Deinococcus aerius: one gene and its partner. The main gene of each other region encodes a partner of the protein of the gene in region 2 in a complex. Links are inferred from orthologs where the notes say so. Each region holds a gene or a part of one and is shown on either strand. Other genes may lie near its edges. The genes, in order: groL and metK.

The links.
Region 1: the proteins of metK (region 2) and groL are in contact, whole or in part, in a cryo-EM structure (PDB 8P4O), measured with the Escherichia coli proteins. The link is inferred for Deinococcus aerius from one-to-one orthologs.

Annotation. Positions count from the first base shown.
Region 1 is NZ_BFAG01000019.1:11,869-26,708, forward strand. The notes cover bases 6,407-9,316. They hold groL (chaperonin GroEL), read right to left. Parts: upstream 8,727-9,316; coding sequence 7,086-8,726; downstream 6,407-7,085. Other genes in these bases: DAERI_RS19825 (PIN domain-containing protein), read left to right, coding at 6,407-6,650; groES (co-chaperone GroES), read right to left, coding at 8,760-9,047. Also shown: DAERI_RS19785 (TerC family protein), read left to right, coding at 118-909; DAERI_RS19790 (TerC family protein), read left to right, coding at 1,032-1,850; DAERI_RS19795 (2,3-bisphosphoglycerate-independent phosphoglycerate mutase), read left to right, coding at 1,947-3,191; DAERI_RS19800 (P-loop nucleotide/nucleoside kinase family protein), read right to left, coding at 3,233-3,760; DAERI_RS19805 (helix-turn-helix transcriptional regulator), read left to right, coding at 3,844-4,572; DAERI_RS19810 (dihydrofolate reductase family protein), read left to right, coding at 4,680-5,234; DAERI_RS19815 (P-loop nucleotide/nucleoside kinase family protein), read right to left, coding at 5,225-5,758; DAERI_RS19820 (helix-turn-helix domain-containing protein), read left to right, coding at 5,860-6,228; more of DAERI_RS19825, read left to right, coding at 6,225-6,406; DAERI_RS19845 (GGDEF domain-containing protein), read left to right, coding at 9,320-9,925; DAERI_RS19850 (nucleoside deaminase), read left to right, coding at 9,934-10,605; DAERI_RS19855 (class I SAM-dependent methyltransferase), read left to right, coding at 10,729-11,421; DAERI_RS19860 (M23 family metallopeptidase), read right to left, coding at 11,571-12,137; DAERI_RS19865 (arsenate reductase ArsC), read left to right, coding at 12,217-12,651; DAERI_RS19870 (RluA family pseudouridine synthase), read left to right, coding at 12,661-13,572; DAERI_RS19875 (M16 family metallopeptidase), read left to right, coding at 13,616-14,840.
Region 2 is NZ_BFAG01000006.1:182,569-197,321, forward strand. Bases 8,364-11,186 are described here. They hold metK (methionine adenosyltransferase), read right to left. Parts: upstream 10,509-11,186; coding sequence 9,219-10,508; downstream 8,364-9,218. Other genes in these bases: DAERI_RS10400 (RsmD family RNA methyltransferase), read left to right, coding at 8,364-8,474; coaD (pantetheine-phosphate adenylyltransferase), read left to right, coding at 8,471-8,980; DAERI_RS10415 (GNAT family N-acetyltransferase), read right to left, coding at 10,681-11,145. Also shown: DAERI_RS10365 (APC family permease), read right to left, coding at 1-2,140; DAERI_RS10370 (MBL fold metallo-hydrolase), read left to right, coding at 2,221-3,123; DAERI_RS22395 (hypothetical protein), read right to left, coding at 3,216-3,362; DAERI_RS10375 (Dps family protein), read left to right, coding at 3,976-4,557; DAERI_RS10380 (DUF4385 domain-containing protein), read left to right, coding at 4,635-5,126; mobA (molybdenum cofactor guanylyltransferase), read right to left, coding at 5,215-5,802; DAERI_RS10390 (aldehyde dehydrogenase family protein), read right to left, coding at 5,806-7,227; DAERI_RS10395 (superoxide dismutase), read left to right, coding at 7,415-7,858; more of DAERI_RS10400, read left to right, coding at 7,923-8,363; DAERI_RS10420 (DUF3809 domain-containing protein), read right to left, coding at 11,218-11,694; DAERI_RS10425 (DUF3248 domain-containing protein), read right to left, coding at 11,702-11,986; DAERI_RS10430 (hypothetical protein), read left to right, coding at 12,031-12,297; DAERI_RS10435 (hypothetical protein), read right to left, coding at 12,299-12,499; rocF (arginase), read right to left, coding at 12,510-13,406; DAERI_RS10445 (RNA-guided endonuclease InsQ/TnpB family protein), read left to right, coding at 13,588-14,753. UniProt on the Escherichia coli protein: Catalyzes the formation of S-adenosylmethionine (AdoMet) from methionine and ATP.

The DNA of each region.
Region 1 (14,840 bases), on a different replicon or contig from region 2:
GCGTTCTTTGCATTGCGTGCGTCTCATTTCGTTTCGGCAGGGCGGGTAGACTGCGGGGCCTTTCGCCCCCTGCCCCGCGTGTCCGCTGCCGGGGAGCCCACGACCCCGAGGACTGCTGTGAACACCGAAATTCTCGTCATCCTGCTGACGCTCGCCGCCCTGGAGGGGCTGCTCTCCGCCGACAACGCCCTGGTCATGGCGGTGATGGTTCGCCCACTTCCGGCGGCCCTCCAGCAAAAGGCGCTGACGTACGTGATGTGGGGCGCGATGGGGCTGCGGCTGCTGGGCGTGCTGCTGGCGAGCTTCATCATCAAGTACTGGTTCCTGCGGGCCTTCGGGGCGGCGTACCTGGCCTACCTGGTGGTCGCGCACTTCCTGAAAAAGGGGGGGGACGAGGGCGAGCCCCGCGAACTCACCGGCAGCTTCTGGAACGTGGTCATCAGCCTGAACCTGGTGAACCTGGCGTTCAGCGTGGACTCCATTCTGGCGGGCGTGGCGCTCCTCAAGCCCGGGATGCGCGACACGGCGACCGGCTTCTGGATCGTGGTGGCGGGCGGGTTGATGGGGCTGGTCCTCGTGCGCTTTGCCAGCACCCTCTTCCTGCGGCTGCTCGACCGCTTCCCCGCGCTCGATGACGTGGCCTACGTCCTGATCGGCTGGATCGCCGTCAAGCTCGCCGTCGAGACGGTCGAGCAGGTCGGCGAGGTGTACCACCTGGCCTGGCACGTCGGCATGCCGTCCTGGCTCTTCTGGACCGGGATGGGCCTGATCGCGGGGCTGGGCGGCCTGCTCGCCACCCGCCGTCCCGCCGTCAGCGAGGCGGTGGCCGAGGCCGACGTGCGGGCCGTGCGGCGCGAACTCGACCGCGCGGCGAACGATCCCCTGGACGGCAAGCTCGACGGGCGCTGAACTGGGGCGGCGCCGGGGGTCACCTCCAACCGGGGTGGCCCTCCTGCCCTGTCCCGACCCCCGCCGGGGCCGGGACACCCTGACCTGTGGCTCATGACCCGCCCGGCTAGACTGGCCTCCTGATGTTCGGACTCGAAATGCCCCCCCTGACCGCCGAGACCTGGGCCATCCTCGGCACGCTTGTGCTGCTGGAGGGTCTGCTCTCGGCCGACAACGCCCTCGTGCTGGCCGTCATGGTGCGCCACCTCGCGGTGAACGTGCAGCGCAAGGCGCTCGCCTACGGCATCGGCGGCGCGGTCGTGCTGCGAATCCTGGGCGTGCTGCTCGCCGCCTTCGTGCTCGAGTACTGGTGGCTGCGCGCCTTTGGCGCCCTGTACCTCGCGTACCTCGCCGTCAGCCACTTCGTGAAAAAGGGCCACAGCGAGGAGGAGGCCGCGGGGAGCGCCCGGGGCCGCGGCTTCTGGCCGACCGTGGTGCTGCTCAACCTCACCGACCTGGCCTTTTCGGTGGACTCCATCCTGGCGGGCGTGGCGCTGATCCCCGCCGGAATGCCGCGCGAGCAGGGCCTCACCATCGTGGTGATCGGCGGGATCGTCGGCCTGATCCTGATGCGCTTCGCGGCGACGATCTTCCTGAAGCTGCTCAACAAGTACCCCGCCTTCGACAACGTGGCCTACGCGCTCGTGGGCTGGATCGCGGTCAAGCTGGGCGTCGAGACCCTGGAGGCCGCGCACGAGGTCTTCCCGGCCGTGCCGACCCTCCACCTGCCCACCCCGCTCTTCTGGGGGGTGATGGCGGCCATCGCCATCATCGGCTCCTTTATCGCCACCCGCCGCCCCGCCATGAGCGAGGCCGAGGCGGAGGCGCGGGCGGAGGCCATCGTTCACCGGATGGACGAGACGGTCGCCGACGCGGCGGATGGGCGGGTAGACGGGCGCTGAGGCCCCGCCGTCCCCCGGGGTCACCTCCCGTGTGGGGTGGCCCCTTGTCCTATGTCACCCCGGTCCCCGTGTTGGTGTGCGGGGTACAGTAACCCCATGAGCGACCTGATCGACACCGTTCGCCACATCGCCAAAAAGACCGACAGCAAGATCCTGATGGTCGTCCTGGACGGCGTGGGCGGCCTGCCCCTCACGGTGAACGGCGAGACCGAACTCGCCACTGCCATCACCCCCAACCTCGACGCGCTGGCCCGCGAGTCGCAACTGGGGCTCGTCGAGCTGGTCGGCGCGGGGATCACGCCGGGGAGCGGCCCGGGGCACCTCAGCCTCTTCGGCTACGACCCGCTGAAGTACGTGGTGGGGCGCGGGGCGCTCTCCGCCGTCGGCATCGGCGTGAGGCTGCGGGCGGGGGACGTGGCCGTGCGCGGCAACTTCGCCTCGCTGGGCAAGAACCGCATTATCGTGGACCGCCGCGCCGGACGCCCCAGCAACGAGAAGAACGCCGAGATCGTCGCCCGGCTGCGGGGGGCCATCCCCGAGATCGACGGCACCCCGGTCGAGGTCTACACCGAGTCCGAACACCGCTTCGTGGTCGTCTTCCGCTCGCAGGGGGTGGACGAGGCCGGGCAGGGCCTGGGCGCCAACATCAGCGACGTGGACCCCCAGGTGACCGGCGTGCCGCCCCACCTCGCGGTCGCCCAGGACCCCACGAGCGCCCGCACCGCCGAGCTCGTGAACAAGTTTGTCGAACGGGCCGAGGCCGTCCTTGCTGAGGAGCCGCAGGTCAACGGGGTGCTGTTCCGCGGCTACAGCGACGTGCCGCACTTCCCCTCCTTCGCGGACATCTACCAGCTCAATGCCGCCTGCATCGCCTCCTACCCGATGTACAAGGGCCTCGCCAGCCTGGTCGGGATGGAGGTACTCCCCGTCGAGGGTGAGGAGGACGCGCTGGAGGGCAAGGTGAAGGCCCTGACCGAGAACTGGGCGAAGTACGACTTCTTCTACCTCCACATCAAGAAGACCGACTCGACCGGCGAGGACGGCGACTTCGCCGAGAAGGTCCACAAGATCGAGCTGTTCGACGAGCTGCTGCCGTCGCTGCTGGCCCTCCAGCCCGACGTGCTGTGCATCGTGGGCGACCACTCCACACCCAGCAAGCTCACCAGCCACTCGTGGCACCCGGTCCCGCTGCTCATCAACAGCCGCTATGGCCGCAAGGACCTGGCGGGGCGCTACACCGAGGAGGAGGCGGGGAAGGGAAGCCTGGGCCTGCGCCGGGGCACGGACGTGATGCCGCTGCTGATGGCGAACGCGCTGAAGTTGCAAAAGTACGGGGCGTAAGGGCAGGCAAGAGGGGGAGGGTTCCGGGTGGACCTTCCCCCTCAGCCGTATACCCGGACCCAGCGGGCGAGTTCGGCGAGGTCGTGGGGGAGGGTGGTGTCCACCTCGCGGAGAGGACCGTCCAGCGCCAGCGGCGTCCAGCAGGCGCTCTCCGGCAACCGGGCATGGTCGAAGGGCTGGTCGATGTGGGGACGCGCCCCGGAGGCCACCCGCGCCGCGTGCCGCCGCCTCAGTTCCTCTAACGGGGCATGGCAGAAGACCTGGACGACCTTCGCCCCGTGTGTCCCCGCCAACGCCCTGATTTTCGGCTCGCTCAGTCCCCGGTAGAAGTGTGTCTCCAGCACGGCATTCCCGCCCGCCGCCAGCATGACGCCCGCCACGTGGTACATGATCTCGAAACTCAGCGGCCCGGCCTGCGCGCGGGTCAGGTCGGGCAGATGCTCATGCAGGAGTTCCTTGTACTCGTCCTTGGTCACGAAGGGCCAGCCCAGCTCCCGCGCCAGCCGCGAGCCGAGGTGGGTCTTGCCGGAGGCGGGGAGGCCGGAGACGACGAGGAGGGTGGGGGGCATGGGCGGAAGTGTAGGGCGGCCTGTGCCGGGGAGCATTCCCCGAAAGGAGGAGGGTCGGGGCGCGGGGCATACTGGCGGTGGTCATGGTCTTCACGTCCGAGAGCCAGGTCTCCGGGTCCCCGCTGGTCGAATCGGTCTGGCGTGCCGAGAGTGAGCGGGCCGGGTCCTTTACCTCGCTCGCGGTGACCCGGTCGGAACTGGTGTTCACGCGCCACGGGGGAATGACCTCCGCCGTGCTGCGCGGGCCGGAGAGCCGGGCGACCGTCGCGCACGTGCCCCCGGACGCGGAGTTCCTCGGCATCACCTTCAGGCTCGGCGTCTTCGTTCCCACGCTTCCGCCCGCGCACCTCCTCGACCGGCACGCGGTGTTGCCCGCTACCGGGGGCACGTTCTGGCTGCACGACGAATCCCTCCCGGTCCCGGACAGTCAGGACGCCGACGCCTTCGTCGACCGCCTCGTGCGCCTCGGGCTCCTGCGGCTCGAGCCGACCGTCGACCTGTTGTTGAATTCGGACCTGCCCGGGCGTCCGGCCACCCTCCGCACCCTGCAACGGCGCTTTTTGCACGCCACCGGCCTGTCGAGCCGTTCGGTCCTCACCATCGAGCGGGCGCGCCGGGCGGCGGCGCTGCTCCAGACCGGGGCCGCGATCCCGGATGTCGTCCACGACCTGGGCTACACCGATCAGCCGCACCTGACCCGGGCGCTGCGGCACCTCATCGGCCAGACCCCCGCGCGCATCCTGGGGGAAGTCTGGCCGCACTCACCGCTCAGCAGTCAGGAGTTGGGGCGGCAGGACCCGGCGGCTGAGTAAGTCGGGGGTGTCGTTCCGGTACAAGACTTCGGTGGCGCCCCCTTTCATACTCCTGGTGTGGTGCGGGAGGACCAGTTCCCTGGCACGACGGCGAAGGAGTGTGGATCATGCGAAAAATCATCGCGGTGGAATACCTGAGCCTGGACGGCATCATGAGCGACCCCATGTGGACCGCCCCGTACTTCAATGGGGAGTTGGGCGAGTTGCAGGACCGGTGGTTGTTCGGGAGCGACACGCTGCTGCTGGGCCGGGTGACGTACGAGGGCATGTCGGGGGCGTGGATGGCGCGCCCTGATGACGACGGGTTCACGGCCCGCATCAACGCCCTGCCCAAGCACGTCGTCACGCGCACCCTGACCGACCTGACCTGGAACGCCACGCCCCTCTCGGGTGACATCGCCGGGGAAGTCCGGGCGCTGAAGGGGGGCGAGGGCACGAACATCCTGATCTACGGCAGCGGCGTGCTCGTGCGTTCGCTGCTGGAGCATGGCCTGATCGACGAGTTCCACCTGATCGTCTGCCCGGTCGTGGTGGGCGAGGGCAGGCGCCTGTTCTCGGGGGAAAGCCGCGCCGCGCTGCATCTGGCGGAGGTCCAGACGACGGCCACGGGGGTCGTGGTGCTGAGCTACCGGCCCGAACAGCCGACCCCCACTCAGGGGTGAGCTTGGCCCGCCAGGAGCAGGCGCAGGGCCTCGAAGTTCTCCTCGGGCGTTCGCCCCGCCGTATCCAGCACGAGGCGGGGGGAGGTCCAGACCTCGTACTCCCGGGCGTAGGTCTGGAGCTGTTCCCAATCCGGCGGGGACCACTGGCCGGTATGGCTGCCCGGGTCGGCCCGGCGGGTTTCCACCCGTCGCCGATGTTCCTGCATGTCTGAACAGACCACCTCGACGTTGATGAGGTGGCTCCCCGTCCGCTGCGCCACGTCATTCCATGCCGCTCGCGTCGCCTCTACGGGATTCACGCAGTCCGCCACGACGCTCAGCCCCAGGAGGAGGTTATCTTCGGCCACGGCGTACTCGACCGCGTACCCCTCCACGGTGATCGGCCGGTGTCCGGCGTTCAGCAGCGCCGCCTCTACCGTATCCACCCGGAGGTAGATCGCCCGCTCCTGCCCGGCGAGTTGCCGGGCCAGCGTACTCTTGCCGGTTCCGGGGAGGCCGGAGAAGACGATGAGGATAGGGGGCATTGAAGAAGAGTAAGGCCCCTTCAGGAGCTTTTGTTTGCCGGAGCGTACATATATTGTGCTTAAATTGGCTCTTTTGGTAATCTGCTCCTATGGTGGTGTCAATGGGGCAAACTGTGTTCACACCAGCGGAAGTGGCAGCGGTCCTGCGCGTGACACCGGAAACAATCCGCCGCAGGATCATGGCGGGGGACCTGCGGGCGCTCGAAGTGGGGGGTAAAGAGCGCAAGCAGTACCGCATCACGGCGACCGATCTCGCCGATTGGTTGGGCCTGGAGCGGGCCTCCCAACTCTTTGGCATCGGAGCGGGCCTCCTCGCGCTGGAGCGGGCTCTGGCCGAACACACCGGGGAGGAGGTAGAGGTGGCCGTAGCGGAGGCGGTCCAGGCGGTCCGGTCCCAGCAGCACTCCCAACGTGACGCGCTGCCCGCCCTCACCCAGGCGGACATCCAGAAGCGGTTCCCGAAGACTTGAGGCGCCTGATTCTCGATACCCAGTGTCTCCTGAGTGCGGTCGCCGCTCATGCTCAGGGCCGCGATACGAAGCTCGCCCATGTGTGGCGAACCTTCCGCGCCCGTGAGACCCAACTCGTGTTCGGCGAGGCGTTGCTGCTCGAAACCCAGCGTGTGCTGGACTATGCCAGCGTGGCGCGCCTCGGGATCACCTCGGGGATGGCGTTTGCCGCTGCCGCCGATCTTCTGCTCCTGGGGGAGTACCATGCCCCGGTCGTGCGGCACTCCTGGCCCTCCCTGAGCGACCCGAACGACTGGCACCTGCTCGACCTGCTGTACGTTGCCCAACCGGATGCTCTGGTCACGCGGGACGCCCGGGTGTTGGCGGCGGGGAGGGCGCTGGGGATGCCCGTGAAGATGCCGGAAGAGGTTGAGAGTGAGTGATCGCGGGGTTGAAGCTGGGCCATGTCTTCCCCATACGTTACGTCTATAGCGAGAGAAGGAATGAATGCTCAGCTCTGATGTAGAAGGCTTCCTCTCTGTCCACCGCGTGCTGACGACTGAGGACGGGGAGGTTCTTCTCACGCGCGATGACGCCTACCGTCTACTGGCCGCCCTCTTGCAAAGCGGCGGCCCCTTACCTGTCTATGTGGACGTGTACTCGAGAGCCACCGGTACGGGGTTACAGTTCGTGGAGGACTTGACCATGCGAGACATCCACAATACGAAGCTAGGGCGAAGGGAGTACTTGGGAGAATATCTGTACTTATCTGTGTGCATGTGATCCCACACATCTCGTCTCCCTAAGGACTTCGCTGACAGATAGGAAATGAAGAAGGCCGGAGCATCACGCCCCGGCCTCCGTTGTCCTGCTCTTGGTTAGAAGTCCATCCCGCCCATGTCGGGCGCGCCGCCACCCGCGGGGGCCGCAGCCGCCTTCTCGGGCTTGTCGCTGACGATGGCTTCCGTCGTCAGGATCAGGGCGCCGATGCTCGCCGCGTTCTGGAGCGCGGTGCGGGTCACCTTGGCGGGATCCACGATACCGGCGGCGATCATGTCGTCCACGTACTCGCCCGTCGCGGCGTTGAAGCCGAAGCGGGGCTTGTCGGAGTTGATGACCGCGTTCACGACGACGCTGCCTTCCTCACCGGCGTTCGCGGCGATCTGGCGGGCGGGCTCCTCCAGGGCGCGGATCAGGATGCGCGCACCGGTGGCCTCGTCGCCCTCCAGGCCCTCGGCGGCCTTGCGCACGGCGGGGATCACGCGCAGCAGCGTGGTGCCGCCGCCCGCGACGATGCCTTCCTCGACCGCCGAGCGAGCGGTGGAGAGGGCGTCCTCGTAGCGGTGCTTCTTCTCCTTGAGTTCGGTCTCGGTCGCCGCGCCCACGCGGATCACGGCCACGCCGCCCGCCAGCTTGGCGAGGCGCTCCTGGAGCTTCTCGCGGGCGTAGTCGGAGTCGGTGGTGTCGAGTTCCGCCTTGATCGCGTTCACGCGGGCGTCGATCTCGGCCTGGTTGCCCTGGCCGTCGATGATGGTGGTCTCGTCCTTGGTGATGCGGATGCGCTTGGCGCGGCCCAGCATGTCCATGCCGACGTTCTCCAGGCGGTGCCCCAGGTCCTCGGACACAACCTGACCACCGGTCACGGCGGCGATGTCGCGCAGCATCTCCTTGCGGCGGTCACCGAAGCCGGGGGCCTTCACGGCGGCGATGTTCAGGGTGCCGCGCAGCTTGTTCACGACCAGGGTGGCGAGCGCCTCGCCCTCCACGTCCTCGGCGATGATCAGGAGGGGACGGCCCGTCTGCGCGACCTTCTCCAGTACGGGGAGCAGGTCCTTCAGCGCGCTGATCTTCTTCTCGTTGATCAGGATGTAGGCGTCCTCCAGGACGGCCTCCATCTTGTCGGGGTTGGTGATGAAGTAGGGGTTGATGAAGCCCTTGTCGAACTGCATCCCCTCGACGACGTCCACCTCGGTGTCGAAGCTCTTCGACTCCTCGATGGTGATGACGCCCTCCTTGCCGACCTTGTCCATCGCGTTGGCGATCTCCTCGCCGACCTGGGGATCGTTGGCCGAGATGCCCGCGACCTTCTTGATCGCGTCGCTGTCCTCGACGGACACGGCCTGGCGCTTGATCTCCTCGACGGCCACATTCACGGCCTTGTCGATGCCGCGCTTCAGGGCGAGGGGGTTGGCGCCCGCCGCCACGTTGCGCAGGCCTTCCTTCACGATGGCCTGGCCGAGCACGGTGGCGGTGGTGGTGCCGTCACCCGTGATGTCGTTCGTCTTGGAGGCGATCTCCTTCAGGAGCTGCGCGCCGATGTTCTCGAGCTTGTCCTCCAGCTCCACTTCCTTGGCGACGGTCACGCCGTCCTTGGTGATGGTGGGGGAGCCGAACTTCTTCTCGATCACGACGTTGCGGCCGCGCGGCCCCAGGGTGACCTTGACGGCGTTGGCGACGGCGTTGACACCGCGTTCCAGGCTGCGGCGGGCGTTTTCCTCAAACACGAGTTGCTTGGGCATGGGGTTCCTCCTCGGGTGAAGTGAAGGTGGGGATTACTCGACGATGGCGAGAATGTCGCGCTCGCTGAGGATGGAGTAGTTCTTGCCGTCCAGGTTGACTTCCGTGCCGCCGTACTTGGCGAAGTACACGGTGTCGCCCTCCTTCACGTCCAGCGCGACGCGCGTTCCGTTGTCGAGCAGCTTGCCGTTGCCGACGGCCATGACCTTCCCGCGCTGGCTCTTCTCCTTGGCGGTGTCAGGCACGTACAGGCCCCCGGCGGTCTTCTGCTCGGTTTCCTCGATGATCTCCACGAGAACGCGGTCGCCCAATGGTTTCAACATGGGTATGTACCTCCTGTGAAATGAAGTGATGGAACGGACAGCTCACCGGCTTACCCGGCAGTTTTTGCCGTTGCAGACGGAATCCTAGCCCCTCAGGCTCAAGAATGTCAACACCAGGAGTACAAGAATCTGAGTCTGGGACGCTCAAGCCCCACTGGGACGCTGCTTTCCCGTCCTTCTGGTCGCCGTAATAGTTCTGACGTATATATAATACTTCTATATACCAGGACCCCAAACTGACCTTTTTCTGATTCTGAAAAGGAGAACCCGCCATGCCCCGTCCCAACATCCTGGCCCGCCCCGCCTTCGAGGAGGCCTTCGAGGCCCTGAACGGTGCCCCGGTGACCCTGGCCGTCCTGGACCTCGACCATTTCAAGCAGCTCAACGACACGCTGGGCCACGCCGAGGGGGACCGGGTGCTGCGCGGGGTGGAGCGGCTGCTCTCGGGGAGCCTGCCCAGCGGCAGCATCGTGGGGAGGATCGGCGGGGACGAGTACGCCGTCCTGCTGCCCGAGACCGCCGCCGAGACCGCCCTGATCCTCTTCGACGAGGTCATCAAGCACTTCCACATCCACCGCGACCCGCACTGGCCGCGCACCCTGGGCCTGAGCGTGGGGCTGGCGGCCCGTCCCGCCCACGCCCACACCTTCGCCGACCTCTACCGCGCCGCCGACGAGGCGCTGCTGCGGGCCAAGCGCGAGGGCCGCTCGCGGGCGTGCATCTATGTGGAGGGCAAGATGGTGCTGAAGAGCAACTATTACCCCAAGAGCCAACTCGAGCGGCTGACCAAGCTCTCGGGGGCGCTGGGCCGGACGGAGGCGTCGCTGCTGCGGGAGGCGCTCGACAGCCTGATCGAGCGGTACCGGGAGGCGTTGTGAGGCGGGAAGTGGGGAGGGGTGAGTGGGGAGCGGAAGGGGAACGAGTTCCACCCACCGCGGGCCACCGACTTCTGGCGGCTGGATGGCACGCTGCTCTCTCCGAAGCCTGGGAAGCCTACCGTCACGGGTCCTACCCCATCGGCGCCGCTGTAGTGGACGGGGAAGGGCAGGTGATCGCGCGGGGGCGCAACCGATTGGGGGAGCCCCGGGGTGTGGCGGGCGTGATTAGCGGGCATGAGTTGGCGCACGCGGAGATCAACGCGCTGCTCGACCTGCCCCATACGGAGCCCCCCGAGGTCCGCACCTGGACCCTGCTGACGACCGTGCAGCCCTGCCCGCAGTGCGCCGGGGCGGTTGCCATGAGCGGGCTGCGGGCGCTGGAGTACGCCGCCCCTGACCCCTGGGCGGGCTCGACCCACATCCTCACGCACGACCCCTACGTGTCGCGCAAGGGGATTCGGGTGGGCCAGGCGCCGGAAGCCGTGCAGCGGCTGGCACTCCGCCTCGCCCTCGTCGGCTTTCTGGGGGAGGGATACCACCCGGACAGTCCCTTCCTGAAGACCTTCACGGAGTACGTGGAGGACTGGGCGCACGCGGCGCGGCTTCATGAGGCGGGCACTCTTCGCACATTGCGGGACCGGGGCGCGGGCCTGGATGAGGTGCTGGAGGTTCTGGCGTGATGTCCATGCGGTATCGCAACCTCTCCCCGGCCCGTGAGCGCACCCGACCGCTCCCAACTCCGCCTCCCGCACGGTCATTTGACTGATGTGCGGCGTGTCCGGCCTGTGGCCCAATGAGGCGTCATGTCCTGGATTTTCGATGAACGCGCCCACGCGGGCCTGGAGCACCTCACCCCGGAGCACGTCGAGGCCTACGACGCCAAAGCGCAGGTGGAGCCCGCGCCCGATGTGCAGCTCCTCCAGCAGCTCGGGCTGTCCCACTCTCAGGTCCTGATCGACTTCGGCGCGGGCACCGGAGAGTTCGCGCTGTCCGCCGCGCGGGTGTGTGGGCGTGTGATCGCCGTGGACGTCTCACCGCTCATGCTGGACGTGCTGCGCCGCAAAGCGGAGGCGCGGGGCATCACGAACGTTGGGTGCGTTGAGGCGGGCTTCCTGACGTACCGGCACCCGGGTGAGCCGGTGGACTTCGTGTACTCGCGCAACGCATTACATCACCTGCCCGACTTCTGGAAGGTAGAGGCCCTGCGGCGCATTCACAGGCTGCTCAGGCCAGGTGGAGTGCTGCGTTTAAGGGATCTGGTGTATGGCTTCGGGCCTGAGGAGATGGACGAACGCATCGGCGCGTGGCTGCAAGCTGCACCGCTGACCGCCGCGCAAGGGTTCCCGAGGAGTGAGCTGGAAGCGCACGTGCGGGATGAATTCAGCACGTATACGTGGTTGCTGGAGGTGATGCTGGAGCGGGCGGGCTTCGTGGTGGTGGAATCGATGTGCAGCGCGTCGGGTATCTTCGCGGAGTACGTGTGCCGGAAACCCTGAACATCTATCAGGGACAGGGAGTGATGGTCTCAGCGTGGCGGAACGGGAGGATGGCGTCCCAGCGGTGCGAACGTCTGCTCACCGTGAGGGCTGGCGGCCTCTGGAGGGACAGGGGCAACGCGGACGGTGAAGTCTCCGTAACTCCGTATCTACTCCTGTCTGAGCAGCGGGTACGGATTGATCGCCCCGGTCGGGGTGTAGATGCCGTAGTGCAGGTGCGTGGGTGTCCCCCTCGCATTGCCGCTGTCCCCCACATAGCCCACGACCGTCCCGGCCTCGATCCATTCCCCTTCCTTGAGGTCGGCATACCGGTCGAGGTGCGCGTAGTAGTGCCGCTGCCCGCCGGGTCCCAGGACCATCACCGTGCGCCCGCCCAGCCGGTTCTCCCCGACATTCAGGACGAGGCCGCGCGTGGTGGCCCGGATCGGCGTGCCACGCGGTGCGAAGATGTCCACCCCCTCGTGGCGGCGGCCCCCGCTGCGCGCCCCACCCCAGGTGTCCGCGAACCGCTGGCCGGGCAGCGGGTTGGGCAAGCTCCCCGCCGCCGGAACCGGGGCCGAGAGCAGCGCCGCGTAGCGCCGGGCCTGCTCGATGGAGGGCCACAGCAGGGACAGGACGCCCGCCAGAAGCGCGAGGACGGCGGCGAGGGCCACGAGGCGGCGCAGGGGGCGGGGAGGTCGGCGCAGGCGCACCTCTCCAGGATGGGGCGCGGCCATGAGAGATGGGAGGCCACCCTGTCCAACTCCGTTCGGTGGCCCTCACCTCCCCGTGGGGCGCTGTGCCTATGCTGCCCCTGTGAAGCGCGTCCTGATCCTCTGCACCCACAACTCCGCCCGCAGCCAGATGGCCGAGGCGCTCTCCCGCGCGGCGGCACGGGACCTTGGCGTCGCGCTCGATGTCCACAGCGCGGGGACGGAGGCAACCTTCATCAAGGAGGGCGCGAAGACTGTCATGGCCGAGATCGGCCTGAGCCTGGACGGACACACCAGCAAGACGCTGTGGGACGTGCCCGAGCCCCGGAGCTTCGACTACGTGGTCACCGTTTGTGACGGTGCCGCCGAGCGTTGCCCGGTCTATCCCGGCCAGACCGTCCGGCTGCACTACCCGTTTCCCGATCCCTCTGGTGGGAGCCTGGAGGATTGGCGGGCCGTGCGCGACGGGATGAGGGAGCAGTTCGGGCAGTTCGTGGGGGCGCTGCGGGACGGGACGCCACCCCCCTCCACCCGCTAGCCTGGGGGCATGGCCCTCAATGGCGGCTACACCTACCGCGAGGAACTGGGAGGCCGGGCGCGGGGCCTGACCGTCCTCGCCTACCTGACGCGGCGGTATCCGCACTCGGACGAGTCGGAATGGCGCGCCCGACTGGACCGGGGCGAGGTCAGCCTGGACGGCGAGGTGGCGCGGGGCGGCGAGGAATTACGGCCCGGCCAGCACCTCGAATGGCGGCGCCCCCCCTGGCCCGAGGAGGAGGTGCCGCTGGGCTACGAACTCCTCTACCGGGACGCGGCGCTTCTGGCGGTGGGTAAGCCGAGTGGGCTCCCCACCCTGCCGGGCGGCGGATTCCTCGACCACACGCTGCTCAGCGTGGTTCGCCGCGACTTCCCGGGGGCCACCCCGCTGCACCGCCTGGGGCGCGGCACCTCCGGGCTGGTGCTGTTCGCGCGTACCGCCGAGGCCGCCTCCGTGCTGACGCGGGCGTGGCGTGACGGGGGGGTGCGGAAGGTCTACCGGGCGCTCGCGTCCGGCGTGGCGGAGCAGGAGTCGTACACCATCGCCACTCCCATCGGCCCCGTGCCGCACCCCCGGCTGGGCAGCGTGTTCGCGGCGAGTCCAGGGGGCAAACCCTCTTTAAGCCAGGCCCGGGTGCTGGAACGTCGCCCGGACCAGACCCTCTTCGAGGTGGATATCCCCACCGGGCGCCCGCACCAGATCCGCATTCACCTCGCCTCGGTGGGGCACCCGCTCGTGGGCGATCCGCTGTACGCGCCGGGCGGGGTGCCGAGGGCTGACCTCCCCGGATTGCCGGGCGACGGCGGCTACCTGCTCCACGCGGCGCGGTTGACCTTTCCGCACCCGCTGAGCGGCGAAACCCTGACCCTGCACGCCCCGCCCCCACCACAGTTGCTCACGGCGGACGAGCCTTCCCCGTGACCTGGCTCCCGGTGTTGTCCCGGGGCGGCGCTACAATCCCCCGGTGACGATTGTGGCCGCGCCCCGGGCGCACGTGTGGACCCTGGAGGGGGGCCTGACCCTGGCGTTCGAGCGCCGCCCGGGGCCGGGCTTCGCGTTCGACCTGCGCGTGCCGGTGGGCAGCGCCCACGATCCCGTGGGCCGGGAGGGCTCGGCGGGCGTGCTGGAGGAGTGGCTCTACAAGGGCGCCGGGGGCCGGGACGCGCGGGGCTTTCAGGACGCGCTCGACGACCTGGGCCTGCGCCGGAGCGGGGGCGTCGGCCCCGAGGCGACCCGCTTTGGCGTGAGCGGGCTGGGAGCGGACCTCCCCGCCGCCCTGGGGCTGGTCGCCGACCTGCTGCGGCGCCCGGCCCTCCCGCCGGGGGAACTGCCCGTCCTGACCGACCTCGCCCGGCAGGACCTGGAGGGGCTGGAGGACAGCCCGCCCGACCTCCTCGCGGTGGAGGCGCGGCGGCTCGCCTTTCCCCGGCCCCCGGTCTCCCCCTTCGCGGGCTACGCGCACCCGGCGAGCGGCACGCCGGAGGGGCTCTCACGCCTCACCGTGGAGAATCTCCACACCTTTTTTACCCGTTACGGCACCCGGGGAAGTGTCCTCGGCGTGGTGGCCGACGCCGAGCCCGGGGAGGTGCGCTCGCTGGTCGAGCGGGCTTTTGCCGGGTGGGGGCCGGGCGAGGCCGGGGAGGTGCCCGCCGATTTCCGGCCCGGCCTGCGCGCCCACGTCCCGCACGGGGAGGCCGAGCAGACGCACCTGAGCGTGACGGCGCCGGGGGTCTCGCCGGGCAGCCCCGACTGGCTGGCCTGGCAGGTCGCCCTGACCGCGCTCTCGGGGGGCAGCGCGAGCCGCCTCTTCCACGCGGTGCGCGAGGAGCGGGGGCTGGCCTACAGCGTCAGCGCGTCGCCCGTCCTGCTGGGGGGGCGGGGCTTCCTGTCGGCCTACGCGGGCAGCACGCCCGAGCGGGCACCCGAGACCCTGGAGGTCCTGCTCGCCGAACTCGCCCGGTTGCCGCGGGGCCTGACGGACGCCGAGTTCGGGCGCGCCCGGGCAGGTCTGGCCGCCAGCGTCGTGTTCGGCGCCGAAAGCCTGCGCGCCCGCGCGGGGGGCCTGACCCGTGACCTCGCCGTGTTCGGGCGGGTCCGTCCGGTGGCGGAGCTGCGCGCCAGCCTGGCGGCCCTCACCCTGGACCGGGTGAATGCCTTCCTGGCCGGGTACGATCCCGCCCCGGCGGCGA
Region 2 (14,753 bases):
CGTGCGTCAGCGGCGGGATGTCGCCCTCACCGGCCAGCAGGAAGCGCAGGGCGTTTCCGGCGGGGCCCTTCTCGCTCCACTCGAAGTACACGTGGGGGGGCACGCCCGTCAGGTCGCGCACGTGCAGCAGCACGGCGGCGATGGTGTTGGGCACGCTGTTGCCCCGGGCGCGCAGGATCGCGTGGCGGCCCACCCGCACGCCCGTCACGGTCACGGTGTCGCTGAAGTTGCTGGGGTCGGTGACCTCCACCTCCAGGAAGAGGGCGGGTTCGCCCTGCGGGAGGTGGGTGTCCAGCCGGACCTCCAGCTCCTTGAGGCGGTACTCGGTGGTGTCCCCGGCGTTCAGGCGGTTGGCGATGAAGCGCACGGGGAGGCCGCGCTGGCGGGTCTCCTGCATCAGGCGCTCGGCCTCCCCGTCGAACACGACCTGCTGCACGCGCAGCTCGGTCGAGCGGCTCACGCGCGAGGCCACGCTGATCGCCAGGATCGCCGCGACGAACAGCAGGGCGATGTACAGACCCTCGGGGCGCCCCAGGATGGTGACGCTGATGGTGTAGATGAAAATGATGCTGATCAGGCCGAACAGGACGGAGGCGACCCGGTGCCCCCGCCGCACCTCGGTGAGGAACACCGCCACCGCCGCCGAGGTCATCAGGGCGAGCACGCCGGTCGCATAGGCCCCGCCCTGGGCGTCCACGCTGGCACGAAAGAGGATTGTGACCAGGAAGCAGATGCCGGTGAAGATCACCACCAGGGGCCGGGTGGCGCGGGCCCACTCCGGCGCCATGCCGTAACGGGGCAGGTAGCGCGGCACGATGTTCAGCAGGCCCGCCATCGCCGACGCTCCCGCAAACCACAGGATCAGGATGGTCGAGAGGTCGTACAGGCTGCCGAAGCCCTCGCCCAGGGTGCGGTGCGCGAGGTAGGCCAGGGCGCGACCGTTCGCCTCCCCGGCGGGCTTGGTGACGGTCACGCTATCGGCCCCGGAGCCGGGCAGTGGGGTCACCGCGACCGTGAGCGGCACGGTGGTGCCCCCCGCCGGGACGGAGACGGTGAAGGTGCCGGTGCGCCCGGGGGGCAGCTCCAGGGTGTGGACCACCCGCGGGTTGGCGGGGTCGTCGAGGGGAACGTTGAGGATGGCGCGGCCCGCCGCGAGGTCGGCGGCATTGACGTTGTGGGTGTAGGTGATCGCGGGCCAGAACGCCGCTTTGGGCGTGAGCAGCGTGCTCACCACCGAGGAGCTGAGCAGCAGCACGCTCATGATCGTGGCGGCGGTCGTCAGCAGCAGCCGGGCATTGCGGATGCGTCCGAGGGGCCGCTCGGGGGCGTCTCCCGGGTCGCCGCGCACGAGGGGCATCACGACCACGCCGGTCTCGAAGCCGCTCATGCCCAGCGCCAGCCGGGGAAACACCAGCAGCGCCGCCCCGATCAGCGCCAGGGGCGAGAGGTAGGTCTGCCGCAGGCCGCTCCACCAGTCGCCCACCAGGCTGGAGTGCGTCACGACCTCCAGCAGCCCGCGCCCGATCAGAATCACGTTCAGCCCCAGGTACAGCGCGACCAGCGCGACCGCGATCCCGATGGCCTCCTTGAAGCCCTTGAGAAACACCGCGCCCAGCAGCGTGATCAGCCCCAGCGTGATGATGACCTGCTTGCCGCTCAGGGCCGCCTTGAGCAGCGGGTTCTCGATGAGGTGTGCCGCCGCGTCCGCCGCCGACAGGGTGATGGTGATGACAAAGCCCGTGGCGACGAAGCCCAGCAGGGCGAGCACGAGCAGCTTGCTGGGCCAGTAGGCGAGCAGCCGTTCGAGCATGCTCAGCGAGCCGTCCCCGTGGGGGCTCTCGTAGGCGACCCGGCGGTACATGGGCAGGGCGCACAGCAGGGTCACGAGCACGAGCACCAGCGTCGCCACCGGCGAGAGGGCCCCCGCCGCGAGAAAGGCGATGCCCGGCGCGTACCCCAGGCTGGAGAAGTAGTCCACGCCCGTCAGGCACATGACCTGCCACCAGGGGTGGGTGTGCTGCCGCGCCCGGGCCACCTTCTCGTCCTCGTAGAAGCCCTCGCGCTCGGGCGGGTCGGCCGTCTCGAGAAACCAGCGGGTAAAGGCGCTGCGGGGCCGCGCGGAATGCACCGGAGAGGGCATTGGCGTAGGCTACTCCAGTCCCCCGGGCTCGTCCATGTCGGCGGCCTGACCGGGCTTGCAGGGCTGTTTATCCTGTCCCCATGACCTCCCCGCTTCAGACCCTGGCGCCCGGCGTCCACTTCCTACCCGGCGCCGTGAACAGCGTGGTGCTGGAGGACGGCCAGGGCGGCGCGCTGCTGGTGGACACCGGCCTCGACGACAGCCACGCGCGCAAGCTGCTCCGGGCGCTGGAGGGGATGGGCCTCACGCCCACCGCCATCCTGAACACCCACAGCCACGCCGACCACCACGGCGGGAACGCCTTCCTGCTGAAGCGTTTTCCGGGGCTGGAGGTCTACGCCCCGCCCCTGGAGGCGGCGATTATTAGAGAGCCGATCCTCGAACCCCTCTTCCTCTTCGGGGCGCGGCCCCCGCGGGACCTCCAGACCAAATTCCTGCTCGCGCCCGCCAGCCCCGCGCGGCCCCTGCCGGACACCGGGCCGGTGCGCCTCGGCGGGGTGGAGGTCGAGCTGCTGGACGTGGCGGGGCACGCCATGGGGATGGTCGCCGTGCGGGTGGGGGACGTGCTGTATGCCGCCGACGCGCTCTTCGGCCCCGACAGCCTGGGCAAGCACCCCCTGACCTTCTGCGCGGACTCCCGGCTTCAGAAGGAGGCCGCCGCACGGCTGGGAGAGCTGGCGGGCGTGCGCCTCGTACTGCCCGGCCACGGCGAGCCGACGGGGGACCTCGCCGGGCTGGTGGCGGCCAACCTCGCCGCCTACGAGCGGACGACCGGGGCCGTGCTGGAGGCGGTGCGGGCGGGCGCGGCCCCGGTGGACGAACTGCTCGCCCGGGTGTGCGCCGCCCTGGGTGTGGAGATGACGAACGCGGGGGCGGTGGTCCTGGGCCGCGCGGTCGTGAGCGCCCACCTCACCGAGTTGCAGGAGGCGGGGGCGGTGGAGTTGAGGGTGGAGGGGAACCGACTAACCTTCGCAAGCCTCTAGGGCAAGACTCAAAAGGTTGTCACCCTGAGCAAGGCGAAGGGGCTGGAGATGCTTCGCGTTCGCTCAGCACGACAGGGTTTCCGCGCCCCGCCCTAGCGCCCGCGCCCCCCGTACTCCCGGTGCTCGTGCCACAGGGGAACGGCCCACCACACCCCCAGCAGCAGGGCGATTCCTCCCGGGGCGATCCAGCCGAACGCGCCGGGCAGGACGTGGCTCGCCACCAGCCGGGTCGCCAGCACATGAAGACGGCCCCAGCCTGAACCAGCCGGGTGACCGTCTCCTTGAACTGCCGCGGATGACTCACCGGGCGGCGCAGGGAGTGGTGCAGGGCCGGGGCGCTCAGCAGCAGGCTGGTCAGGGAGCAGAGGAAGGTGGCCGCGTACACCCACCGCTCCGAGGCCAGGACGCCGCTGAACTCAGTGTTGAACGGCAGGATGATCAGGAAGCTGGTGAGGACCTGCGCGCCCTGGAGCAGGATGCGCGGTTCGTCCAGCGGGTCTGACAGCCTGTCCGTCTCGTGCGGGTCGGTCATGGGAAGGTCAGCCCAGCCAGCCCCGGGGCGGATGCGTGAAGAAACCCCCTATGGGCCTCTCCGGGCGGGCAGCGTAGCGTGAACCCATGACACGAGGGAGCAAGGCGGCCAAGTCGGGCGGTACGGGGTCGGGCAGCACGGACAAGTCGGGCGGCGCGGGCAAGGCGGGAACTGGCCGGACCTCGAGGCGCAAGGCAACCCCCCAAGAGAGCCAGCCCCAGCAAAATGCGGTGCAGGAAGACGCCGTGCTGGCGAGCGGCGTGCAGGACCAGACGGCCCAGGATCAAGCGGGTCAGGACCAGCCCGTTCAGGATCAGGCCATGGAGCAGGCAATGCCTGAGGCGGGTGCCCAGGGGGTCGAGGCCCAGGGCGAGGCCAAGGCCGACGCCGCGCACCTGAACACCGTGAATAACCGCCTGGTGGACCACGGCTACCTGTCCGAGGAGGAGTTCGGCGTCGTCAGCGAGACGCTGCAACGCAACCTTGCCACGACCATCAGCCTGTACCTGAAGTTCAAGAAGTACCACTGGGACATCCGGGGCCGCTTCTTCCGCGACCTGCACCTCGCCTACGACGAGTTCATAGAGGAGATCTTCGACGGCATTGACGAGCAGGCCGAGCGCCTCGTGGCCCTGGGGGGTAGCCCGGTCGCCGCGCCGAGCGACCTCGAACGATTCAGCCTCGTGCAGGTGCCCACCGAGACCGTGCGCGACGCCCGCACCCAGGTCGCCGACCTCGTGCAGGACCTCACCCGCGTCTCGCGCGGCTACCGCGACGACTCCAAGACGGTGGACGACGCCAACGACCCCGCCACCGCCGACCTCTACAACGGCTACGCCGCCACCATGGACAAGATTCGCTGGATGCTCCAGGCGATGATGGACGACGACCGGATGAACTGAAGCGGGCGCAAGGCAACAGGCAGAAGGCGAGGGTCCTTCTGCTTTTTGCCATCCGCTTTCAGCCTTTTGCCTCTCCCATGCCCAAGTTCGACTATTCCCTCGACTACGCCCACCTCGACCTGCGGGCCCACCCCGAGCTGTACCGGGTCGGCGTGGGCGAGCAGGGCGTGTTGCTGGTGCAGCCGTACAAGGGAGAACTCCTCCCGCACTGGCGCTTCGCCACACCCGAACTCGCCCGCCAGAGCAGCGAGACGATCTACCGGATGTTCCTGGCGTACTTGGAGGCCGGGGACTTCGTGGGCGCCGATATGGCCCGCAAGTTCCTCCAGATGGGCTACACCCGCTCGCGGCGCTACGCCAACCACAAAGGCGGCAAGAAGTACGACGGTCCGGTGCCGGAGGACAAGAAAGGCCGCAGCGGTGCGCATGGCCGCCCCGAACTTCCCCGCTCCCCGGAAGACCCCGTTAAGGCCGAATCCGCCCGCATCTTCAAGGCGAAATGGGAAGAGGCGGAGGCGAACGAGGAGTACGCCCGGCTCAAGAAGGAACACAAGGCACGCTACGGGTAGGGGCCGCTGCAAGAATCGGGCTGCATAAGTTGACTTCTCCTGCATCCCACGCTATCTTCTTTCCATCACCGCCCAAGGGGCGGCTTTTTCATTGTTCCCCCAGCGCGGCGAGGTCGGCGGGAGTGTTCACGTTCCGCAGGGCGTGGGGACTGACGGCCTGAATGAGCGGGTGCGGCACAGTGACGGTAAGGGCGGGTGGGGCGGCGTCCCGCAGCCGACGTTCCCCGGCGTCCAGAAGCCGGACCACCTGTTCCAGCAGGTCAGTGTGGTACAGGGCGGCGAGGGGCTGCGGCCTTCCCCCGGCGTCCAGGGCGAGGACGGCGCGAGACGTAGGGGTGCGGGCCTGCCCCAGCACCGTCCAGTACGCGGGGGTCAGGCGCGGCATGTCCACCCCGGCAAAAGCGACCCACCCCGGCCCGCGTTCAGCCTGTGCGGCCTCCAGGGCCGCCTCCAGCGCCGCGAGGGGTCCCTCGCCGGGGCGGGTGTCGGGCACGTTCACCCAACCGGGCAGCGCGTAGCGTCCGGGCGGCGCGACGAGCAGGCGCCGGGGGCAGGTTTCCAGGCTGGCGGCGACGTGTTCGAGGAGTGGGCGGCCCTCCAGCCGCGCCGCCGCCTTGTCACTGCCGAAGCGGCTGGAACGGCCTCCCGCCGTGATCGCCGCCGTCACGTCCCGCACGGCTCAGCGCTCGAGCTGGCGCTGGGCCCAGGCGACGAGGCGCGGGACGGCCCGGCCATAGGGGGGATACAGCAGGCGGACGGAGCTGCGTTTCCCCTCGTGCATCACCGCCCGCTCGTGGCTGAAGGTGCGGAAGCCGTACTCCCCGTGGTAGCGGCCCGTCCCGCTCGCGCCCACCCCGCCGAAGGGCAGGTTCGGATTGACGAGATGCACCACCGTGCCGTTCACGACCAGGCCGCCGCTCGTGGTCTCGCGCTCCACCCGGGCGAGCGCGTCCCGGTCGTCCAGGAAGGCGTACAGCGCCAGCGGCGGGTCGAGGCGGCGGATCAGGGCGAGCGCCTCGCCGAAGTCGCGGTAGGTCAGCACCGGGAGGACCGGGCCGAAGAGTTCTTCCCGCATCAGCGGCATGTCCGGGGTCACATTCGTCACCACGGTGGGCGAGATGAAGCGCGAGGAAGGGTTGAACTCACCGCCGAGCACAACCCTCGCCCCCGCCGCCACGCTCCCCCGGGTCAGGCGCTCCAGCCGTTCCACGCTGCGCCCGTCCACCAGGCGGCCGTAGTCGGACCCGCTGCGCAGCCGCTCCCCCGTCCCGAAGCGGCGGGCGACGACCTCCATCATCCGCGCCACCAGCGGGTCCCGCAGCTCCTCGGGCACGAGGACGTAATCGGGCGCCACGCAGGTCTGCCCGGCGTTCAGGAACTTGCCCCAGGCGATCCGCTCCCCCGCCAGGGCGAGGTCGGCGCTCGCGTGGACGAGGGCCGGGCTCTTGCCGCCCAGTTCCAGCGTCACGCCCGTGAGGTGGGGCGCGGCGGCGGCCAGGACCCGGCGCCCGACCTCGCCGCTCCCCGTGAAGAAGATGTGGTCGAAGGGGAGGGTGGTGAGTGACCCCGCCACCCCCGCGTCCCCCTCCACGACCGCGACGAGGTGGGGCTCGAACACTTCCTCCAGCAGGAGGCGCAGGGCGCGGGCAGTCGCCGGGGCCTTTTCACTCGGCTTGAGGATGACCGTGTTCCCCGCCGCCAGGCTGGAGATCAGCGGCACGAGCGCGAGGTTGACCGGGTAGTTCCACGGGCTGAGGATCAGCGTGACCCCGCGCGCCTGGAACTGGACCTCGCTGCGGGTGCCGATCAGGGTGGCGGGCGTGGGCACCGGGCGGGGCGCCATCCAGCGCGGCAGGTGACGGACGGCGTGGCCCAGTTCTTCCACCGTGGGGTGGAGTTCCATGATCTCGGCCTCCGCGCGGCTCTTGCCCAGGTCGAGTGCGAGGGCGTCGGCCAGCCGCACCCGGTGGCGCCGAATGCCCTCCCGCAGGTGGCGCAGGATCGTCTGCCGCTCCCCGGCGCTCGTCCGCGCGGCCCGCCAGCGCCAGCCCTGCTGCGCGTCGAAGAGGGCCTGGAGTTCGGGGGGGACAGGCTGAGTCATGGGGAAACCTCCGGCGGGGCAGTGGGGTGTGCGGCCAGGCTACCCCAAGGGGCGGGAACGTGTGCCCCCACCCCCGCCCACTTTTAGCTTGTCCTGAGATTGCGCGCCAGCGAACACTGTTGAGCTTGGAGGGGGGGTCAAACTGCCGTAGGTCACAGTTGATCGGTTTCCACCCCGGAGGTCGCTTATGAAGAAGCTCTTCGCGTTCGCCCTGCCCCTCGTCCTCGCCTCCTGCACCATGACGCTGTCCGGCAGCCCGTACACGCTGGGCAAGCAGCCCGCCGCCGGGGACCTGAGCCCCACCGGGACGGTGATGGGCAAGCGGTACGGCACGGTGATCATGACGGAGGCTCAGGTTATGGGCCTGAAGCCCAACCAGTACTACGTCGCGCACTACCACCTCCAGGGCACGGCGAGCCCCAACCCCTGCGAGAGCGGCGGCGCGCCCATCATGAGCAGCAAGATCGTGGGGCAGACCGACGCGAGCGGGATGCTGATGTTGATGGGCAGCGCACCCCAGGCCGACGTGATGAACGCCACCTACTTCAACATCCACACCGCCAGCGACGCGGCGGGCACCCCGGCCGACGCGGGCGTGGCCTGCACGGCGGTGCAGATGCCCAAGATGTAACGTTCACCCCCTGCCTGCGTCCCGGCTCCTCACGAACCGGGACGCTTGCGTTACCCTGCCTCCCGTGAGCGTGCGAATCCTGGGCGGCAGCGCGAAGGGCCGCGCCCTGAAAGTCCCCGCGAGCGCCCGGCCCAGCGGCGCCCGCCTCCGCAAGAGCCTCTTCGACCTGCTCGCCTCCCGCGCGCCCTCCGGCACCTTTCTCGACCTGCACGGGGGCAGCGGCGCCGTGGGGCTGGAGGCGGCCAGCCGGGGCTACGAGGTCACCCTCATCGAGAAGAACGCGGGGGCCATCCGCGCGCTGGAGGAGAACGCCCGCCTCCTGGGCCTCCCCGTCCGCCTCCTGCGCGGCGACGCCCTGGGTCTGCTGCCCCGGCTGGGCCAGTTCGATGTGGTGTTCAGCGACCCGCCGTACGTGCAGGACATTCCCAAACTGACGGCCACCCTGCTCGCCTCCGGCGTGGTGGCCCCCGGCGGCCTGCTCGTCTGTCAGCATCCCGACAAGACGCACCTGCCCGAGGCCCCCGGCTACGAGCGCGAGGAGCGGGTGTATGGCAGCAACACCCTCACCCTGTACCTCCGGGAGGGTGCGGCGCGGGATAACATCGGTCCCGCATGAACGCCGTCTTTCCCGGCTCCTTCGACCCCATCACCAGCGGGCACATGGACGTGCTGACGCGCGCCTCGCGCATCTTCGACCACGTGACCGTCACGGTGATGCATAACGCCCGCAAGCAGGGCAAGCACCTGTTCGACCTGGAGGAGCGCCTGGATATCCTGCGCGAGGCGACCGCGCATCTGCCCAACGTCGCTGTGGATTCCTTTGGCGGCCTGCTCGTGGATTACATGCGCCAGCAGCAGAAGAGCATCATCATCCGCGGCCTGCGCGCCGTGTCCGACTACGAGTACGAACTTCAGATCGCGCACCTCAACCGCCAGATCGGCGAGGTGGAGACCGTGTTCATCATGGCCGCGACCCGCTGGAGCTTCGTCAGCTCCACGATGGTCCGCGAGATCGCCAGCTACGGCGGCGACATCTCGGAGATGGTCCCCAGGGCGAGCGCGGCGGCCCTGCGGCGCAAGTTCGCGGAGGTGTACGAGCGGCGGGCGGCGCAGAACGGGTAGAGGGGCTGGGGCCGGAGGATAAAGCCTGGTGTAGACACAAAAGCTCCTCCCCCTTGAGGGGGGAGGTTGGGAGGGGGTGAGTGGGCATAGCGTCACAAGGCCAGGCGAGTGTCCAGGCCCCTCGTTCTGAGCCGAAGCAGCAGGGCAAGCTGGCGCTTGCCACCCCTCTCCCCGGCCCTCTCCCGCAAGGGGAGAGGGAGAAGACCCCCAGCCTCCTCCCCCTGATGCCCCCTTGCCCTCAGGCTTCCTGCTTCACGCCCTCGGCGGCCTGCCTGAGTGCCTCCGACCGGTCGGTCGCCTCCCAGGGGAACTCCTCCCGGCCAAAATGCCCGTAGGCGGCGGTGCACGCATAGATGGGCCGCAGCAGGTCGAGCTGGGCGATGATCGCCTGGGGCCGGGCGTCGAAGTGTTCGCGCACGAGGTCGGCGAGTTTCTCGTCGCTCACCGTGCCCGTGCCGTAGGTGTCCACCCGTAGGCTGACAGGGTGCGCCCGCCCGATGGCGTAGGCGACCTCCACCAGCGCCCGCCGCGCCAGCCCCGCCGCGACAATGTTCTTGGCGATGTAGCGGGCGTAGTAGGCCGCCGAGCGGTCCACCTTCGTGGGGTCCTTGCCGGAGAAGGCGCCGCCCCCGTGGGGCACGGCCCCGCCGTAGGTGTCCACGATGATCTTGCGCCCGGTCAGGCCGGTGTCGCCGTGCGGACCACCGATCACGAATTTGCCGCTGGGGTTGATGAAGAACTTGGTGTCGGGTGTGAGCAAGTCCCCCGGGATCACCGCCCGGATCACGTGCTCGATCATGTCCTTGCGAATGCGGTCCTGCCCCACGTCCTCGCTGTGCTGGGTGCTGATGACGACCGTATCCACCGCCGTCTCGGTCGCCTCGTGCGGCTCGCCGTTGCGGACGACCGTGACCTGGGCCTTGGCGTCGGGGCGCAGGTAGGCGAAGGCGAGGGCCCCTTCCTGCTCGGGGGTCAGCGTCTCGCCGCGTGCCCGGCGCTCCCGGGCCTCGCCCGCCGCCTTGCGGAGTTCGGCCAGCCTGCGCGTGAGCTTGTGGGCCAGGCTGATGGGCAGGGGCATGAGTTCGGGCGTCTCGTCGGTCGCGTAGCCGAACATCAGGCCCTGGTCCCCCGCGCCGATGCGGCTATAGGCGTTCCCAGGCCGGGCGCGCTCCTCCTCGGTCATGGCGCGCCACTCCTCGGAGAAGTTCACGCCCCCGGCGATCTCCGGCGACTGCTCGTGGATGGCGACCAGCACGGCGCTGTACTCGGCGTCGAAGCCGTAGTTGGCGCGGGTGTAGCCCACCTTCATCACGGCGTCGCGCACGGTCTTCTGCACATCCACCCGGGCGCTGTGCGCCGTGACCTCGCCCGCCACGACCGCCATACCGGTGGTCAGCAGGGTCTCGACCGCCACCCGGCTGCTGGGCTCCTGGCGCAGAAATTCGTCCAGAATGCTGTCCGAGATGAAATCCGCCAGCTTGTCCGGGTGGCCTTCCGATACCGACTCCGACGTGTAAAACTTCCGCATGTTCGCTCCTGTGCGCGCGGGGAGGCGTCTCGCAGAACGGCCTGGAGAGGGATGTCGCCCCGGTCCCCGCGCGGTCCACCCCGGGCGAGGTGGCACCGGCGCAGCGTAACGCACCGCCCGCCCCGGGAAAAGGACAAAGGGCAGGGATGGGGGAGAGGCGGCGGTGAAGGCGCTACGAATCCAGCGGCAGCTCGTAGCACAGGCTGTTCTCGATACCCACGTAGTAACCGTAGTTCGGAATGCGCCGGAAGCCCGCCGACTCGTAGAGCCCGATGGCCTCGGCCTGCAAATCTCCGGTTTCCAGCACCAGCCGCCGGAACCCCAGGGACCTCCCCCGCTCGATCAGCCCGTTGAGAATCTGGCGCCCCAGGCCCCGGCCCCGCGCCTCGGGAAGCGTGTACATGCGCTTGACCTCGGCCGTGTCCTCCTCGATGCGTTTCAGGGCTCCACACGCCAGCAGCCGCCCGTCCTCCTCGACCGCCACGAGCGCGCTGCCCTCGCCGGAGAGGATGGCCGGGTCAAAGGGCTCGGTGCGCTCGTCGGTGTCCTGGTAGAGCGCCCGCAACTCGCGCTGCTGGGCGTTCATCAGGTCGATCACGCGCGGGTCGCTGGGGGCAAGGTCGAGCAGGGCGGGCATGGGGCACGGTAACACGGGGAGGTGACCCTTCTCAGGAGTTCATCGGCCGGGATGGAGTCCCGATCTCCCGCGCTAGAGGTCCGCCCTCATCGCCTCCCAGATTCCGGCGGGGAGTTCGCCCGCGACGCGCTCCAGGGTGCGCCCGGCGGCGGCCCGGACCATCTTCTCAAAGGCCACGCCGCCCCAGCCCTCGGCGGGGGGGGTGGTCAGGTGGGCGCGGAAGTGGAAGTGAAAGGTGACGCTGCCCCGCTCGTCCACCTCGGCCTGCCCCGCCACCTCGACCCAGGCACGCTCGTCCGTGAGGGGCTGCGGCGTGAGGGTCGCGCCCCCCGGCGTCACCGTCAGCAGGCTGTGAAAGGGGAGATCCACCTCGCCCAGCACGGGGACGGGGACGATGAGTTCGCCGGTCACCCCCTCGTGGTCGGCCCGCAGGTTTCGCAGGAAGCGAACGCGCGCCAGGGCCACGCCCGCGTCCCGCACAAACGCGAGCGCCGCCTCCTGCCCGCCCGGATGCGCGAGGGTAAAGGACTGGTGCGCCTCAATCAGCACGCGGGGATCAGTCCACCCACTCGATCACCAGGCGGTTCTCATTGAGCGCGGCCTGAAGCTCGGCGTCGTTCGCGCTGCGCAGCCGGGGCAGGAACGCGAAGCGGGGGGTGGCCGAGGCGTAGCCCAGCCGCACGACCACGTCGTCACTCAGCTCGTCCTTGCCGACGCGCCACACCAGCCCCGCGCCCAGCGCCTCCAGTTGCCGGGCCAGTTCGGGGGGCACCAGCTCCGGGGGCAGGTCGGGGGCGGCGCCGTCCGGGGCAGCGCCATCAGGAGACGGGGGGCCAGTCATGCGGGCCATTGTACGTGGACCGCCGGGGGAGTAGAACCGGGGGCGTGACTCCCTCCCCCCTCTCCTGGCGAGCCCTGGAAACCCGCGTGGGCCTGGACGCCCTGCCCGAGTTCCACCGCGCCTTTCTGACCTGGCGCGGGGTGGAGGGCGCGGGCGAGATGCCGCTGCGCCGGGTGGGCCAGCGGGTCGAGGCCGAACTGAACCGGCTGGTGCAGGGCGGGCAGGCCCAGCGGCAGGGCGAGGACTGGCTGCTCTCGCCCGGCGCGCTGGACGGCTTCGGGGCGGCCCAACCGTACTTGGCAGACCTGTGAGCTACGGGAGGGGCGGCACCTCGACGACCTCGTAGAGCCATCCCTCGTCGGTGGCGAGCCGGGCCGCCTCGTCCGCCTCCCCCGGGGTGGCGAAGACCCGGCGCCCCCCCGCATCGTCCTCCAGCCAGTGGGGTTCGTCCAGCAGGGCGTCCTGGCCGTGGGCGTCCTTGTGCATGTACTGGAGGCGGACGGCGTAGGGCATGGGCGTCAGGTTACAGAATCCGCTGGCCCAGCAGGCTCGCGGCCATCCCCACCATCACCTCGGCGGTCTGGTTGCGGGTGTCGAGGACCGGATTGACCTCCACGATGTCCAGGCTGGTCACCCGCCCCGACTCGGAGAGCAGTTCCATGAGCAGGTGCCCCTCGCGGTACGTCAGGCCGCCGGGGACGGGGGTGCCCACCCCGGGGGCGACGGAAGGATCGAGCGCGTCGGCGTCGAAGGAGACGTGCAGCCGCGCCGCGTCCGAGAGCCTCTCTAACGTCTCCTCGGTGATGCGGGTGATGCCGAGCTGGTCCACGTCCTTCATGGTGTAGGCCTTGACGCCGATCTCGCGCAGCAGCTCGCGCTCGCGCACGTCCACGCTGCGAATGCCGATCATCACGATGTCCTCGGGGCGCAGGGTCCAGCCCCCGCCCAGCCCGGCGAGGCTGGCGTCCCCCAGGCCCGTCAGGTGCGCGACGGGCATCCCGTGGATGTTGCCGCTGGGACTGGTCTCCGGCGTGTTGTAGTCGGTGTGGGCATCCACCCAGATCAGCCCAGTGCGTTCGCCCGTCCCGCCACGCAGCGCGTTCCCCGTCACTGTGCCCATGCTCACCGAGTGGTCCCCGCCCAGCGTGATGGGAAATACGTCGTCCGGCAGGGCGGCCACGCGCTGGGCCGCCGCGCGGCAGGCCTCCAGGATGGGCTCCAGGAACACCAGCCCCGCCGAGGCGTGCTTGTCCATCGTTTCGGGGAGGGCCACGGGCACGTCCCCCAGGTCGCACACGGTGTGCCCCAGTCCGCGCAGGGTTCTCGCCAGGTGTGCGTTCCGCAGCGCCGACGGCCCCATGTCCACGCCCCGGCGCCCCGCGCCCAGATCCATCGGAATACCCAGGATGTTCACGTTCATGGCCTTCAGGGTAGGGCGGGGAAGGGGCTATGCCTCACGGCTGCAACATTATAAAAACGGGTCTGGGTGGAAAACCCACCGCTTCAGCGGTGGGATGCAGAACCCAGGCCGCCCAACGGGCGGCGGTGCTAGAGCTTATGCGTGACGCCTTAGTATAAGGAAGGCTAGACTGCGCGTGGTCATGGTCATCCTTGAGTTCAAAGCCTACGGGAGAGCGGAGCAGTTCGTCGCTCTAGACGAAGCCATCCGCGTCACCCAGTTCATCAGGAACAAGGCTCTGCGCTACTGGATGGACAACCGTGGGGTCAGCAAGTACGACCTCAACAAGCAGTGTGCTGTCCTCGCCGCCGAGTACGACTTCGCCGACCGCCTCAACTCCCAGGCCCGTCAGGCCGCCGCCGAACGGGCCTGGAGTGCGGTGGCGCGGTTCTACGACAACTGCAAGAAGAAGGTGAAGGGGAAGAAGGGCTACCCGCAGTTCAAGAAGAACGTCCGCTCCGTCGAGTACAAGACAACGGGCTGGAGGCTCTCCGAAGACCGGAAGTCCATCACCTTCACCGACAAGTGCGGCATCGGCAGGCTGAAGATGAAGGGCACCCGCGACCTGCTGTTCTACCACCCCACGCTCATCAAACGGGTTCGGCTGGTCAAGAAGGCGGATGGGTACTACATTCAGTTTGTTGTGGACGCCGACCGCAGGGAGCCATTGGAAGCCACCGGAAAGACCCTGGGTCTGGATGTGGGCTTGCAGGACTTCTACACAGACAGTGCTGGACACAAGGAACCCAACCCCCACTTCTTGCGGAAGGCGGAGAAGCAGACCAAGAAACTGCAACGTCGCGTGAGCAAGAAGGTCAAGGGGTCGAACAATCGGCGTAAGGCCGTGAAGCGTCTCGCCAGGAAGCATCTCAAAATCCAAAGGCAGCGTAAAGACCACGCCATCAAACTGGCGCGGTGCGTCATCCAGTCGGCAGACTTGGTTGCCTATGAGGACTTGAGAATCCGCAACATGGTGAAGAATCATAGCCTTGCAAAGTTCATCAGCGATGCCTCCTGGTATCAGTTCAGAACCTGGCTGGAGTATTTTGGGAAGGTCTATGGACGAATCACCGTCCCCGTGCCTCCCCAGTACACCAGTCAGGCTTGCAGCGAGTGTGGCAGCAAGGTCGAGAAGACGCTTTCTACTCGCACACACAGATGCCCTCACTGCGGATACGTTGCAGACCGCGATAAAAACGCGGCCCGCAACATTCTCACGTTGGGTATCCATACCGCTGGGCAAGCGGGAATCTACGCTTGGGGAGACAGCGCCTCTACGGAGTCGGGGGAAACTGCCAATTCCGCAAG